One region of the Streptomyces sp. NPDC056161 genome, then DNA from elsewhere that is predicted to be linked to it. Evidence: riboswitches for the same ligand, from Rfam matches in the RefSeq annotation. Region 1 holds a riboswitch; each other region holds the start of a gene.
The links. A riboswitch is a leader RNA that binds a small molecule or an ion and turns the genes downstream of it on or off. The one in region 1 is predicted to bind cobalamin.
Positions count from the first base shown of each region.

Region 2: linked by a shared signal. The riboswitch ahead of ACFC09_RS24150 (cobalamin biosynthesis protein) and the one ahead of ACFC09_RS33565 (ribonucleoside-diphosphate reductase subunit alpha) in region 1 are both predicted to bind cobalamin.
Region 3: linked by a shared signal. The riboswitch ahead of ACFC09_RS06695 (CbtB-domain containing protein) and the one ahead of ACFC09_RS33565 (ribonucleoside-diphosphate reductase subunit alpha) in region 1 are both predicted to bind cobalamin.
Region 4: linked by a shared signal. The riboswitch ahead of ACFC09_RS00475 (ABC transporter substrate-binding protein) and the one ahead of ACFC09_RS33565 (ribonucleoside-diphosphate reductase subunit alpha) in region 1 are both predicted to bind cobalamin.

Region 1 covers NZ_JBHJUV010000046.1:27,705-31,120, forward strand. The annotation lists gene mctP (monocarboxylate uptake permease MctP) at 1-924, shown strand, start outside; cobalamin riboswitch at 1,187-1,354, shown strand; gene ACFC09_RS33565 (ribonucleoside-diphosphate reductase subunit alpha) at 1,479-3,416, shown strand, end outside.
Region 2 covers NZ_JBHJUV010000026.1:67,330-70,745, reverse strand. The annotation lists gene ACFC09_RS24160 (anion permease) at 1-779, shown strand, start outside; gene ACFC09_RS24155 (hypothetical protein) at 811-1,032, shown strand; cobalamin riboswitch at 1,409-1,553, shown strand; gene ACFC09_RS24150 (cobalamin biosynthesis protein) at 1,651-2,592, shown strand; gene ACFC09_RS24145 (cobyric acid synthase) at 2,589-3,416, shown strand, end outside.
Region 3 covers NZ_JBHJUV010000005.1:59,433-62,848, forward strand. The annotation lists gene ACFC09_RS06690 (enoyl-CoA hydratase/isomerase family protein) at 300-1,376, shown strand; cobalamin riboswitch at 1,434-1,575, shown strand; gene ACFC09_RS06695 (CbtB-domain containing protein) at 1,612-1,833, shown strand; gene ACFC09_RS06700 (CbtA family protein) at 1,856-2,608, shown strand; gene ACFC09_RS06705 (hypothetical protein) at 2,742-3,329, opposite strand.
Region 4 covers NZ_JBHJUV010000001.1:96,497-99,912, forward strand. The annotation lists gene ACFC09_RS00470 (FecCD family ABC transporter permease) at 1-746, opposite strand, end outside; gene ACFC09_RS00475 (ABC transporter substrate-binding protein) at 743-1,768, opposite strand; cobalamin riboswitch at 1,827-2,003, opposite strand; gene ACFC09_RS00480 (collagenase) at 2,551-3,416, opposite strand, start outside.

The DNA.
Region 1 (3,416 bases):
CAGACCAACCCGGCGACGGGGGCACCGCGCGGGGCGCTCGCGCCGGCGGAGCCGGGCCAGTGGACGTACGCCACCCTGGCGCTGGGCTCCGCGCTCGCGCTGTTCATGTACCCGCACTCGATCACCGCGACGCTGTCCTCGCGCAGCCGTGAGGTGATCCGCCGCAACACCACGATCCTGCCGCTGTACTCCCTGATGCTGGGCCTGCTCGCCCTGCTGGGCTTCATGGCCATCGCGGCCGGGGTCAAGGTCGACAACGGCCAGTTGGCCATCCCGCAGCTGTTCGAGGACATGTTCCCGGACTGGTTCGCGGGCGTGGCGTTCGCGGCGATCGCCATCGGTGCCCTGGTGCCCGCGGCGATCATGTCCATCGCGGCCGCGAACCTGTTCACCCGGAACATCTACAAGGACTTCATCAAGCCGGACGCGACGCCGGCGCAGGAGACCCGGGTCTCCAAGATCGTGTCGCTGCTGGTGAAGGTGGGCGCGCTGGTCTTCGTCCTGAGCATGGACAAGACGGTCGCCATCAACTTCCAGCTGCTGGGCGGCATCTGGATCCTCCAGACCTTCCCGGCCCTGGTCGGCGGCCTGTTCACCCGCTGGTTCCACCGCTGGGCGCTGCTCGCGGGCTGGGCGGTCGGCATGGTGTACGGCACGGTCGCCGCGTACGGCGTCGCCTCGCCCACGCAGAAGCACTTCGGCGGCTCCGCCAAGGAGATCCCCGGGATCGGCGAGATCGGCTACATCGGCACGACGGCGTTCGTGCTCAACGTCCTCATCACCGTCGCCCTGACCTTCGTGCTGAAGGCCGTGAAGGCTCCCGAGGGCGTGGACGAGACGGCCCCGGAGGACTACACGGCCGACGCGGGCGACAGCGCCGTCCGGTCGGCGCCGACCCCCGCGACCGCCGGCGCCGACCACTGAAAGACCGCCCCGCAGGGGCGCACGGAACCGTACGGACAACCGCACACGTCCCACAGCGGGCCGCCGAAGCCGAGACCGGCAACGGCGGCCCGCTGCCGCGCCCGCGACCCGCGCCCGCACGACCGCCGACACCCCGCACAGGGGCGCGGGGAACCGCGCGACCGGCCGTCCACGGCCCGCACCCCGCCACCAGGGCCGAGCGACAACGTCACTCTCCTCACCTACCCGTTGACACTCCGATACCGCCGCGACACAACATCTAGGGGTGGCACCGCAAGGCGGCACTAGATGTATGCTCATGCTCGCTGTCGCCGCAGGGGAATCCGGTGCGAATCCGGAACTGTCCCGCAACGGTGTACTCATGCGCGTATGCCCGCATACGCGCATGCAGGCTTCAGTCCGAGGACCTGCCGACAGTGCGCCCGGCCGTCCGGTCCGGGTGCCTGACGTCCGGGCCTCGTGGAGTGGGCCGGCGGATGCGTGCCGCTGTCTGCGCTCGTGTGCTGCCCCCTGCCCTCCCGCAAGGCCCCGTGCCGAGCGAGGGAGAGCCACACGTGACCATCGCGCCAGCCGATCCGGCTTCAGCCGTCCAGGCGACCGCCGTCCCCGTGGAGACCGACGGTCCCGGTGCCGCGCTGCTGCGGACCCTGACCGAGCTGACCACCGACCTCCCCGACGCCGACCCCGGCCGGGTCGCCGCCGCCGCGCTGCGCGGCCGGTCCGCACGGGCCGACGCCGAGGCCACCGCGGAGTTGCGCGAGCTGGCCACGGAGGCGGCCGCCGGGCTGATCTCGGAGGACCCCGCCTACTCGCGGCTGGCCGCCCGCCTGCTGACCCTCTCCGTCCGCGCCGAGGCGGCCTCGCAGGGCGTCACGTCGTTCACCGAGTCGATCGCCGTGGGCCACCGCGAAGGGCTCATCGCCGACCGCACCGCGGAGTTCGTCCGGCTGCACGCGGCCCGCCTCGACGCCCTGGTCGACCCGGCCGCCGACGACCGCTTCGGCTACTTCGGCCTGCGCACGCTGCACAGCCGCTACCTGCTGCGCCACCCCCTCACCCGCAAGGTCATCGAGACGCCCCAGCACTTCATGCTGCGCGTCGCCGCCGGCCTGGCCGAGGACCACAGCGCGCGAGCCGCGGCCGAGGTCGCCGCGCTCTACGGGCTGATGAGCCGCCTCGACTACCTGCCCTCCTCCCCCACCCTCTTCAACTCCGGCACCCGCCACCCGCAGATGTCGTCCTGCTACCTGCTGGACTCCCCGAAGGACGAGCTGGACTCCCTCTACGAGCGCTACCACCAGGTGGCCCGCCTCTCCAAGCACGCCGGCGGCATCGGTCTCTCCTACTCCCGCGTCCGCTCCCGCGGTTCGCTGATCCGCGGCACCAACGGGCACTCCAACGGCATCGTCCCGTTCCTGAAGACCCTCGACGCCTCCGTGGCCGCGGTGAACCAGGGCGGCCGGCGCAAGGGCGCGGCGGCGGTCTACCTGGAGACCTGGCACTCCGACATCGAGGAGTTCCTGGAGCTGCGCGACAACACCGGTGAGGACGCCCGCCGTACCCACAACCTCAACCTCGCGCACTGGGTCCCGGACGAGTTCATGCGCCGGGTCGAGGCCGACGGGCAGTGGTCGCTGTTCTCGCCGTCGGACGTGCCCGACCTGGTCGACCTGTGGGGCGCGGAGTTCGACGCCGCCTACCGCCGGGCGGAGGCGGCCGGGCTCGCGCAGAAGACCGTCCCGGCCCGTGATCTCTACGGCCGGATGATGCGCACCCTCGCGCAGACCGGCAACGGCTGGATGACCTTCAAGGACGCGGCCAACCGCACCGCCAACCAGACGGCCGAGCCGGGCCACGTCGTCCACTCCTCCAACCTCTGCACGGAGATCCTGGAGGTCACCGACGACGGCGAGACCGCGGTCTGCAACCTGGGCTCGGTCAACCTGGGCGCGTTCGTGCGCGGCGGGGACATCGACTGGGAGCGGCTGGACGAGACGGTCCGCACCGCCGTCACCTTCCTCGACCGGGTCGTCGACATCAACTTCTACCCGACCGAGCAGGCCGGCCGCTCCAATGCCCGGTGGCGGCCGGTGGGCCTCGGGGTGATGGGTCTTCAGGACGTCTTCTTCCAGCTGCGGCTGCCCTTCGACTCCCCGGCGGCGCGCGAGCTGTCCACCCGGATCGCGGAGCGCATCATGCTCGCCGCCTACGAGGCCTCCGCCGACCTCGCCGAGCGCCCCCAAGCACCTGCGACAAGCTCCGGTGCAGGGGGGACCCCCATCGGCCCGCTGCCCGCCTGGGAGCAGACCCGTACCGCGCGGGGCGTGCTGCACCCCGACCACTACGGCGTGACGCCGGCCTGGCCGGAGCGCTGGGCGGCCCTGCGCGAGCGCGTCGCCCGCACGGGCCTGCGCAACTCGCTGCTCCTCGCCATCGCCCCGACCGCCACGATCGCCTCCATCGCGGGCGTGTACGAGTGCATCGAGCCGCAG
Region 2 (3,416 bases), on a different contig from region 1:
TGGTCTCCCTGGCCCACGGCACCAACGACGCCCAGAAGACCATGGGCGTCATCACCCTGGCGCTGATCGCCGGCGGTGCGATCGCCCCCGGCTCGAACCCGCCCACCTGGGTCGTCCTCTCCGCGGGTCTCGCCATCGCGCTCGGCACCTACCTCGGCGGCTGGCGCATCATCCGCACGATGGGCAAGGGACTGACCGACCTCCGGCCGCGGCAGGGCTTCGCCGCCCAGACCAGCGCGGCGACCGCCATCCTGGCCTCCTCGCACCTCGGCTTCTCGCTCTCCACCACGCATGTCGTCTCCGGTTCCGTGATGGGCGCGGGGCTGGGCCGCAAGGGCGGGGTGGTGCGCTGGTCGACGGCCGGCCGGATGTGCGTCGCCTGGGCGCTGACGCTGCCGGCCGCCGCGCTCGTCGGTGCGCTCGCGGAAGTCGTCACGGAACTGGGTGACTGGGGCACCGCGGGTGTGGCCGTCTGCCTGGTCGGCTCCGCCGTGGGGATCTGGCGGGTCTCGCGGCGTGAGGTCGTGGACCACAGCAACGTCAATGAGGTGAACGGCACCCGGGAGTCGGCCGTTCCGGTTGGGCCGGCCGTTCCGGTTGGGCCCGCCGCTGTGGTCGAGTCGGTCGGTGTGGTGTCCGCCACCATCGGCGCCGGTTCCGCGGGTTCCGGCGGTTCCGCCGGTTCGCCCTCGGGGGCGGGCGGGCCGGCCGCTGCGGTCGCCTCGGCCGCGCCCGTCGCCGCCGATCCGGCCGGGCCGCCGCCGAGTGCCGCCGTCTGAGACGCGAGGAAGAAGCATCACCATGGACACCATGCACATCGACTGGGCGGCTCTCGGTTCCGTCTTCGGCGTCAGCCTCGGGGTCACCGTGGCGCTCGTGGGGCTGTTCACCCTCGGGGTGGCCGGATTGTCGCGCCGTGAACGGGCCGTTGCGCGGGGAGGTTCCGCGGGGGTGGCGTTGGCTGGGGCGTACGCCTGCTTTGTGGCGTGCGCCGCGGCTGTGGGGTATGGGATCTTTTTGATCGCGGGGTGAGTGGTTCGGGGCGTGGGGGTTTTGCGCAGTTCCCCGCGCCCCTACCGGGGTTCGCGTCGTTGCTCGGCCGCGCGTGCGTGGTCGTTTTTGCGCAGTTCCCCGCGCCCCTACCGGGGATCGCGTCGTTGCTCAGCCGCGCGTGCGTGGTCGTTTTTGCGCAGTTCCCCGCGCCCCTACCGGGGATCGCGTCGTTGCTCGGCCGCGCGTGCGTCGTCGGTTTTGCGCAGTTCCCCGCGCCCCTATCGGGGATCGCGTCATCAGTCCGCCGCGCGTGCGTCGTGGGTTTTGCGTGGTTCCCCGCGTGCCCATCCGGGGGAGTCGTCTCGGTATGAGGCTGGGCACACTCTTCCCTTGCAGGTCAGCGGCTGGTTGACGGTTCTTCGGGGGGCGTGGTGGACTTCCGGAGCCATGTACGGCGGCAGGAGAGGAAGCCGGTGCGAATCCGGCGCGGTCCCGCCACTGTCACCGGGGAAGGACTTCCCCGGGAGCCAGGAACTCTCGCCGCCGGTCTCGTCGAACCAGGGCGTGGACACCCTGAGTGAGGACATATCGCCATGCTCGGCTGCGGATTGAGATACAGCACCAGGTCGCTTCCCGACCCGACGGCCGGCTGAACCGGTGCGTGCCGATCGCGTCTTCGCGTACGGCGCCGCTCTCGGCCTCCTCGGCGATCTGCTCGTGGGCGATCCGCGCCACGGACATCCGGTCGCCGGGTTCGGGCGTGCCGCCGGCGCGGCGGAGCGGGTGCTGTGGCGGGACCACCGGGGGTGGGGAGCCCTGTACACCGCCGTGTGCGTCGGCGGTGCCGCGGGCCTCGGAGCGCTGGCCCGGCGGGCCGTGCGTGCCTCCCCCGCCGGTTCCGTGGCGCTGACCGGGGCCGTCACCTGGGCGGTGGTGGGCGGGACTTCGCTCGCCCGGGAGGCCCAGGCCGTCCGGCGGGCCCTCGACGCGGGGGACGTCACCGCGGCGCGGGCCCGGCTGCCGCATCTGTGCGGACGGGATCCGCAGGCCCTCGACGCCCAGGGGATCGCGCGGGCCGTCGTGGAGTCGGTGGCCGAGAACACGTCCGACGCGGTCGTCGGGGCGCTGGTGTGGGGGGCATTGGGCGGGGTGCCCGGGTTCGTCGCCTTCCGTGCGGTGAACACCCTCGACGCGATGGTCGGGCACCGGTCGCCGCGGCACCGGCGGTTCGGGTGGGCCGCCGCGCGGCTCGACGACGTCGCCGGCTGGCCGGGGGCACGGCTCACCGCGGTGCTCGCCGCCGTCTCGGGCCCGGACGCACGGGGTGCGGTGCGGGCCTGGCGGGCCGACGCCCACCGGCATCCGAGCCCCAACGCCGGCCCCGTGGAGGCTTCCTTCGCCGGGGCGCTGGACGTGCGGCTGGGCGGGACGCTGTCGTACGGGGGACGGGTCGAGCACCGGCCCGTGCTCAACGGCGGCGGGCGGGAGGTCGCCGCCGCGGACATCGACCGTGCGGTACGGCTGTCCCGCCGGGTCGGGCTGCTCGCGCTCGGCGTCACGACCGCAGCGCGGCTGGCCGTGCGGGGGCGCACGTCATGAGCGGTGGTGGGCTGCTCGTCGCCGGTACCACCTCCGACGCGGGCAAGAGCGTGGTCACGGCGGGGATCTGCCGGTGGCTGGTGCGGCAGGGCGTCGCGGTCGCGCCGTTCAAGGCGCAGAACATGTCCCTGAACTCGTTCGTCACCCGCGAGGGCGCCGAGATCGGGCGGGCCCAGGCGATGCAGGCCCAGGCGTGCCGGATCGAACCGACCGCGCTGATGAACCCGGTCCTGCTCAAACCGGGCGGGGAGCAGAGCAGTCAGGTCGTGCTCATGGGCAGGCCGGTGGGCGAGATGAGCGCGCGCGGGTACCACGGCGGACGCCAGGAGCGGCTGCTGGGAACCGTGCTCGACTGCCTCGCCACGCTGCGGGACACGTACGACGTGGTGATCTGCGAGGGCGCGGGCAGCCCGGCGGAGATCAACCTGCGGCGGACCGACATCGTGAACATGGGCCTCGCCCGCAAGGCGCGGCTGCCCGTGCTGGTGGTCGGCGACATCGACCGCGGGGGTGTCTTCGCGTCGTTCTTCGGGACCGTGGCGCTGCTGTCCCGCGCGGACCAGGAGCTGGTCGCCGGATTCCTCGTCAACAAGTTCCGCGGGGACGTCGGCCTGCTGGAGCCGGGGCTCGACATGCTGCGCGGCCTGACCGGGCGGCCCGCCTACGGCGTCCTGCCGTTCCGGCCCGGCCTCGGCATCGACGAGGAGGACGGGGTGGCCGTCTCCCTGCGGGGCGCGGTACGGGAGTCGGCGCCGGCCGCACCGGTCGGCGAGGACGTGCTGCGCGTCGCGGTCTGCGCGGTGCCGCTCATGTCCAACTTCACC
Region 3 (3,416 bases), on a different contig from region 1:
CGGGCCGCAGCCGCGGTGGCCGCGCCCGCCGCGGCCGTCGGCGGAGCACTCTCCGTGAGCGGACACCTCCGGACGGTGACGCTTTGCATTGCGCCGAGGGGGAGAGCGACGATCGAAGCCATGGCGAGGGAGCCGTGCGCATCCGGCGTCGCCCCGCCGCCACTGCGATCGGTGATCGAGTTCCGGCCGGCCCGCTTCCCGCGGAGACCTCGTCATGACCTGTGTGTCCACCACAACGCAGAAGGAACCCACGAGATCATGTGTGTCATCGAGGCCCGCGGAGCGACGGAGACGTCCGGATGACCGGCACCGAGGAACCCGTTCTGCTGCACACCGCGGGGCAGGCAGCCCACATCACTCTCAACCGGCCCCAGGCCCTCAACGCGCTGAACCACGCGATGGTGCGGCGCATCGACGAGGCGCTCACCGTGTGGGAGCGCGACCCGGCCGTCCGGATCGTCGTCATCGCCGGTGCGGGGGAGCGCGGCCTGTGCGCGGGCAGCGACATCCGCGCCGTCCACGGCGACGCCCGCGACGGGGACGGCGCCTCCTCGGCGGCCTTCTGGCGCGACGAATACCGCCTCAACGCCCGCATCGCCCGCTACCCCAAGCCGTACGTCGCCGTCATGGACGGCATCGTCATGGGCGGCGGTGTCGGCATCTCCGCGCACGGCAGCGTCCGGATCGTCACCGAGCGGTCCCGGATCGCCATGCCCGAGACCGGCATCGGTTTCGTCCCCGACATCGGCGGCACCCATCTGCTCGCCCGCGCACCGGGCGAACTGGGCGCCCACCTGGCGCTGACGGGCTCTCGGATCAGCGCTGCCGACGCCCTGGTGTGCGGGCTCGCCGACCACTACGTACCCTCCGCCGCCCTGCCGCGCCTCCTCGCCGACCTCACCCGTGCGCCCGTACGGGCCGTCCTCGCCCGCCACGCACAGCCGCCGCCGCCGAGCGAGCTGGCCGGACAGCGGGAGTGGATCGACACGTGCTACGCCGCGGGCACTGTCGAGGAGATCCTCCACCGGCTGCTCACCCACCACGACCCGGCCGCGCGGGACGTGGCGGACACCCTGCTCGGCAGGTCGCCCACCGCACTCAAGGTGACCCTGGCCGCGCTGCGCCGCGCCCGGCGGCTCGGGGCGCTGGAACGGGTCCTCGACCAGGAGTACCGCGTCTCCTGCGCGGCCCTGAGCACCCCGGACCTGGTGGAGGGCATCCGGGCCCAGATCATCGACAAGGACCGCACCCCGCGCTGGTTCCCCGGCACCCTCGCCGAGGTCACCGACGCCGACGTGGAGCGCTTCTTCGCCCCGCTCGGCGACCGTGAACTGGGGCTCGCCGGACCCGGCGGAGGCCCCGAAGCGGCCCGGTGAACCGGGCCCTTCGCCGCGAGGCCGAGATCGTCTCGGGCGGATGCGGTCTTGGCCCGGCCCGCGCCGCGCGGTACGGTCTGTGCGATATCGACGACGGTACGACGGAAGCCGGTGGGAATCCGGCACGGTCGCGCCACTGTATGTGAGGGCCCCCGGGCCGCTCGTGAGTCAGACCCGTGACTGTCGTCCAGTGCACCACCGAGATGGGACGCGAGCTCCCAGAGGAGGTCCTGCCATGGCGCAGACCGTCGCCCGGCCGACAGCCACCACTCCGGTCGTCCCCGCCAAGGTACCGCTCAAGGCGATAGCGCCCTGGGCGGTCTTCTTCGGCCTGTTGATGCTGATCCTGCTGTACTTCGTCGGCGCCGAGCAGGGCGCCACCTCCGTGTTCAGCGGCACGGACGTCCACGAATGGGTCCACGACGCCCGCCACCTGCTCGGCTTCCCCTGCCACTGACGCGAGGGGACACCGCACGCCCATGAACTCCGAAACCGTACGGAACCTTCTCGTGCGGGGCATGCTCGCCGGCCTCGCGGCCGGTGTACTCGCCCTGATCGTGGCCTACTTCCTCGGTGAGCCGAGCGTCGACAAGGCGATCGGCTTCGAGGACGCCCACGCCCACGAGCACGAAACGGAGGTCGTCTCCCGTTCCCTCCAGTCCACCGCGGGGCTCGCCACCGGCGTCCTCGTCTACGGCATCGCCTTCGGCGGCATCGCGGCGCTCGCCTTCTGCGTCGCCCTCGGCCGCGTCGGGCGCTTCGGCCCCCGGGCGACCGCGCTGCTGCTGGCGGGCTGCGCGCTGCTCGCCGTGTACGTCGTGCCGTTCCTGAAGTACCCGGCCAACCCGCCGTCCGTCGGCGCTCCCGACACCATCGGCAAGCGGACCGCCCTGTATTTCCTGATGATGCTGCTCGGCGTGCTCCTCGCGATCGGCGCCGCGATCCTCGGCAAGCGGCTCACCCCGCGGCTGGGCACGTGGTACGCCACCGTCACGGCGGTCGCCGCGTTCGCCCTCGTGATCGGACTGGCGTATGCGTTCCTGCCGTCCGTGAACGAGGTGCCGGCGGGCTTCCCGGCCACGCTGTTGTGGCGGTTCCGGCTGTCCGCCCTGGCCGTCCAGGCCGTCCTGTGGGGCGGATTCGGTCTGGCCTTCGGGGAACTCGCCGAGCGGCTGCTGCATCCGAAGCCCGCGACGGCCGCGGCCGGCAAGGCGGTTCCGGCCGCGCGTTGATTCCGCGAACCGGGCACGTGACCGACGACGCTCCCGTGCCCGTTGGGGAAGTCCGGCTTTCCGAACCCAACGGGACCGGAGACCCGTCGGTCTCCGGTCCCGCCACGCACTTCCGGCCTCAGCCGCCCCTCGCCTATACCGGCCAGTGGTAGCCCAGAGAGGAGTTCACGGCGACCGCGTAGGTGAGATACATGAGCCAGCAGCCGGTCAGGGTGTGGAAGAGTCCGTAGATGCGCTCGGCCGGCTTGACGCCGATCACGGTGAAGAAGTGCCAGAAATAGACGGCGAAAAGGCCCAGGAACAGCAGGCCCACCGGCCAGTCACCGACTCTGAAGAAGATGGTGGCACCCATCGCGGACACCACCAAGTAGGCGATGCACATACCGGCGTTGGTACGAGGCTCATTTCCGCGATAACGGTTGATGCCGAGCGCGAACCAGTGGACGCCGTACACGGAGAAGGCCAGCGCGGCCATGTACAGCGGCGGTGACTTGGTGAAGACCTCGAACCAGGTCAGCCCGATGAACAGGATGAGCCCCGCGACGAACTGGCACAGACCGGGCATCATCACGCCCCAGACACCGAGGGCCCGATCCGTCGATTCGCTCTTTTCGGGATATCCGAACAACTCGTGCGGTCCGTAGATCAGATATCCGGTGCCGAGGCCGAAGAATCCGAGCGCCAGGGGTGGAAAGGCCGACGGGTCGAACGTCAGGTCCATGTTCTCCTCCTTCGAAGAAGAACTGAAGAACGAGCGTGGGCGACCGTCGCACGAGGCCCACGAGCCGTCGGTCTCCGCGTGCCGTGC
Region 4 (3,416 bases), on a different contig from region 1:
GCGGTCGCGGAGAGGAGCACCAGGCGGGTCCGGGCGACGCCGACCCCGAGTCCCGCGGCGGCCTCGTCACCGAAGGCGAAGGCGTCCAGCGTGTTCGCGTATCCGAGGCAGACGGCCAGGACGACGGCGAGGACGCCGGTGCAGAGCAACACCTGTCCCCACTCGGCGCCGGTGAGCGAGCCGAGCAGCCAGAACAGTACGCCCCTGGTGGTCTCGGCGTCCGCCGAGGTCAGGACGGTGAACGAGGTCAGCGCGGAGAACAGTTGCATGGCCGCCACGCCCGACAGCACGACCCGGTCGGTGCTGCCGCCGAGGGTGTGGCTGAGGAGCAGCACCAGGGCGAAGGAGAGCAGCGCCCCGAGGAAGGCGCCCGCCGACAGGGACACCGCTCCCCCGCCCACGCCCAGCACGACCACGGCGACCGCTCCGGTGGACGCGCCGGAGGAGACCCCGAGCACGAAAGGGTCGGCCAGCGGATTGCGCAGCAACGACTGCAGCACCGCACCGCACACGGCGAGTCCGGCCCCGCTCACGGCGGCGAGCAGTGTGCGCGGCATCCGCAGGTTCCACACGATGCCGTCCCGCAGCGGTGTCAACGTGCTCTCGCCGAGGCCGAGATGGGCCGCGACGGCGGCCCACACGTCGCCGGTGGAGATGTCGGCCGGTCCGATGGTCACGGCCCAGGCGATCGACGCGAGCAGCGCGGCAAGGCCGCCACCGGTCAACAGGAGCGTGCGGACGGTCACTTGACGAGCCCGAAGTCACGCAGTGCGGCTGCGACCTGCTCGATCCCCTCGACCGTGCGGATGGACGGGTTCATCGCCTGCCCGCTCAGCATGACGTACCGCTTCTTCTTCACGGCGGTCAGATTGCGGGTGGCGGGATCGGTCTCCAGGAAACGGATCTTGGCCTGCGCCGTCTCGGCGGTCTGCTGCTTGCGGGTCAGGTCGCCCAGGACGATCACGTCGGGGTCGCGGTCGGCGACGGTCTCCCAGTTGATCTGGGGCCACTCGTCGTGGGTGTCGGCAAAGGCGTTCTCGGCGCCGACCGCACGGGTGATGGCACCCGGTGCTCCGCAGCAGCCGGCCAGGTACGGTGACTGGGAATTGGCGAACCAGTACATGAGCGAGACGTCCGAGCCGTGCGATCCGGCGGTTGCCGTGCTCACCCGCTTCTTCAGTGCGGCAATGAGCGTCTCGCCCCGCGCGTCGACGCCGAACGCGCGGGCCAGGTCGCGTATCTCGCCGTACACGGCGTCCAGGGTGAGCGGCCTGCCGCGCGATCCGTCGCCGCCGCTGTCGTTGTCCTTGCCCTCGGCGCAGTCGGACGGTGAGACGTACGTCGGTACGCCCAGTTTCTCGAACTGCTCGCGGGTGGCGACCCCGCCCTTGCCGAGGGTGGAGACGAACGAGGCGGTCACGAGGTCGGGTTCGGCGTCCAGGACCTTCTCGAAGGAGGGATTGTCCTCGGCCAGGCGTGGCACGGAGGCGTTGGCGTGCTCCAGGCCCTTCATCACCGGGTCGGTCCAGGTCGCCGTGCCCGCCATGCGGTCGCCGAGGCCGAGGGAGAGAAGGATCTCCGTGGTGCCCTGGTTCAGGGAGACGGCGCGCTTCGGCGGGGACTTCAGGGTGACCTTGTGGCCACAGTTGTCGATGGTGCGCGGGTAGCCGGCGGCGGACGTCTGCTGCGACTTCCCGTCAGTGGACGAGCCGCACGCGGTGAGCAGCAGGGCGGAGGCGAGCAGGAGCGCGGGGGCGCGGAGGAACACGGGCAGCCTTGGGGGTCGGGGCTCGTTCGCGGAGCCTGGCCTACGGACGTCCTCCGCGCCGGGGCGCGGAGGTGCCAGCAGGTCTTCGGACTCGGGTTCGTCCGGTCGGGGCGCCTTCCCGGTCTCCCAGTGGCGTCGTGCCCCGCCCGTCCCCCTCACCGCTGCGCGTCAGTTCCGGGTTCGCACCGGATTCCCTGGCCTCGGATGTGGCTCGACTGGCCCGCTGAGAGTATCAAGTCCGCTGTCCGGCGGGCAGGCCGCCGTCGGCCTGGTGCGGCGGGCGGTCCGCGAGGCGTGACGCACCGTTGCGCCGCCTTCCCGGACCCGCTCGCCGAGCAGCCGGTGTCGATCGCCGCCGACCACATGAAGCCGCGCCCGCTGAGCTTCCATCCGCACGCGACGATCTCGGAGGACCGCACGTCGGGGACGGTCACCGCCACGATGACCCTGACCGGCGGCGCGAAGGGCAAGGCCGTGAGTTTCCAGGTCTTCCCCGACAAGTACCAGCCGTTCTCCAGCACGACGACGTGGTCGTCACCGTCGACACCGACACCACTGGGACGCAGCGGTACGCCGGCCGGATCGCCACGACCGAAGAGAGCTGATCGGCCCCGCACGGCTCGCTGCCATCGCGTCAAGCACCCGGCGCCGGGGGATCAGGGGCCTCCTCCGCCGGTCGGCAGCAAACTTGACTTCCGGGGTGCCGTGCGAGCGACACCGTGGGGAAGGGCCCGCGCGCGTCACCGGGTGGGTGGTGTCGCGCGCGGGCGTCGTGTGGTGTGTCAGCGTCGGATGGGACCCTCACACGTGTAGTCCGACGTGCCGGCGATCCGGTTGGACCAGATGTCCACGTCGTCGAAGGAGCAGTTCATGTCGGTCAGGTTGTTGTCGCCGCCCGCGGCACGGTCGAGGAGGAAGTAGTCGACCGTCTCGGACATGTCCTTGAAGACCGCGTCCGTGTCGCCGGCATCGGTCAGGTTCGCGGTGATCCGGCCGGTGCACACGAACCGGGGACGCTCCGCGGAGCCGCCGGCCCGGCAGTCGGGGACGGATTCGGTCGTCGCGGTGAAGGAGGAGCGGATCTGGTCGGGCGAGGTGTCGCGGAGTTGGTCCAGGGGCGTATAGGTGGTGTCGGGCACGTACAGGTCGTCGACGTGGGAGATCTGTTCGTCGAGGAAGCGGTCGTACGCGCTCTGCAACCCCGTGTCCCTGCCGAGTCGGTCGCGCCAGGCGTCGAAGGCCGCCGGGTCGTCGGACCGCAGGTCGCGGTACATCTCCTTCAGCAGGGAGGGGTGTTCGGCCCACAGGAACTCGAAGAAGGTGCCCGCGTAGTCGTAGAAACGGAAGCCGTCGCCGTCGTAGGTGGCGTGCAGGAGCTGGTTCACGGTCATGCGCGGTCCGCCGCCGGCCGTGTCGTTGATGATGCCCTGGACCAGGGACTTGCGGACCCGGATGCCGTCGTCGCGGGTGGCGCCGTCGAAGAACTCTGCGGTGCCCTCGTCCATCGCGGTGGTCCGGTCGCCCTCGTACCAGGGGCCCTCGCCGAAGGAGCCGGGCACCGCCCAGCGGCCGTTGAGGTAGTGCGTGTACTCGTGGCGGAACAGTTCCTCCAGGGTCAGGCTGGAGTCCTGCGGCACGCGACGCTGGT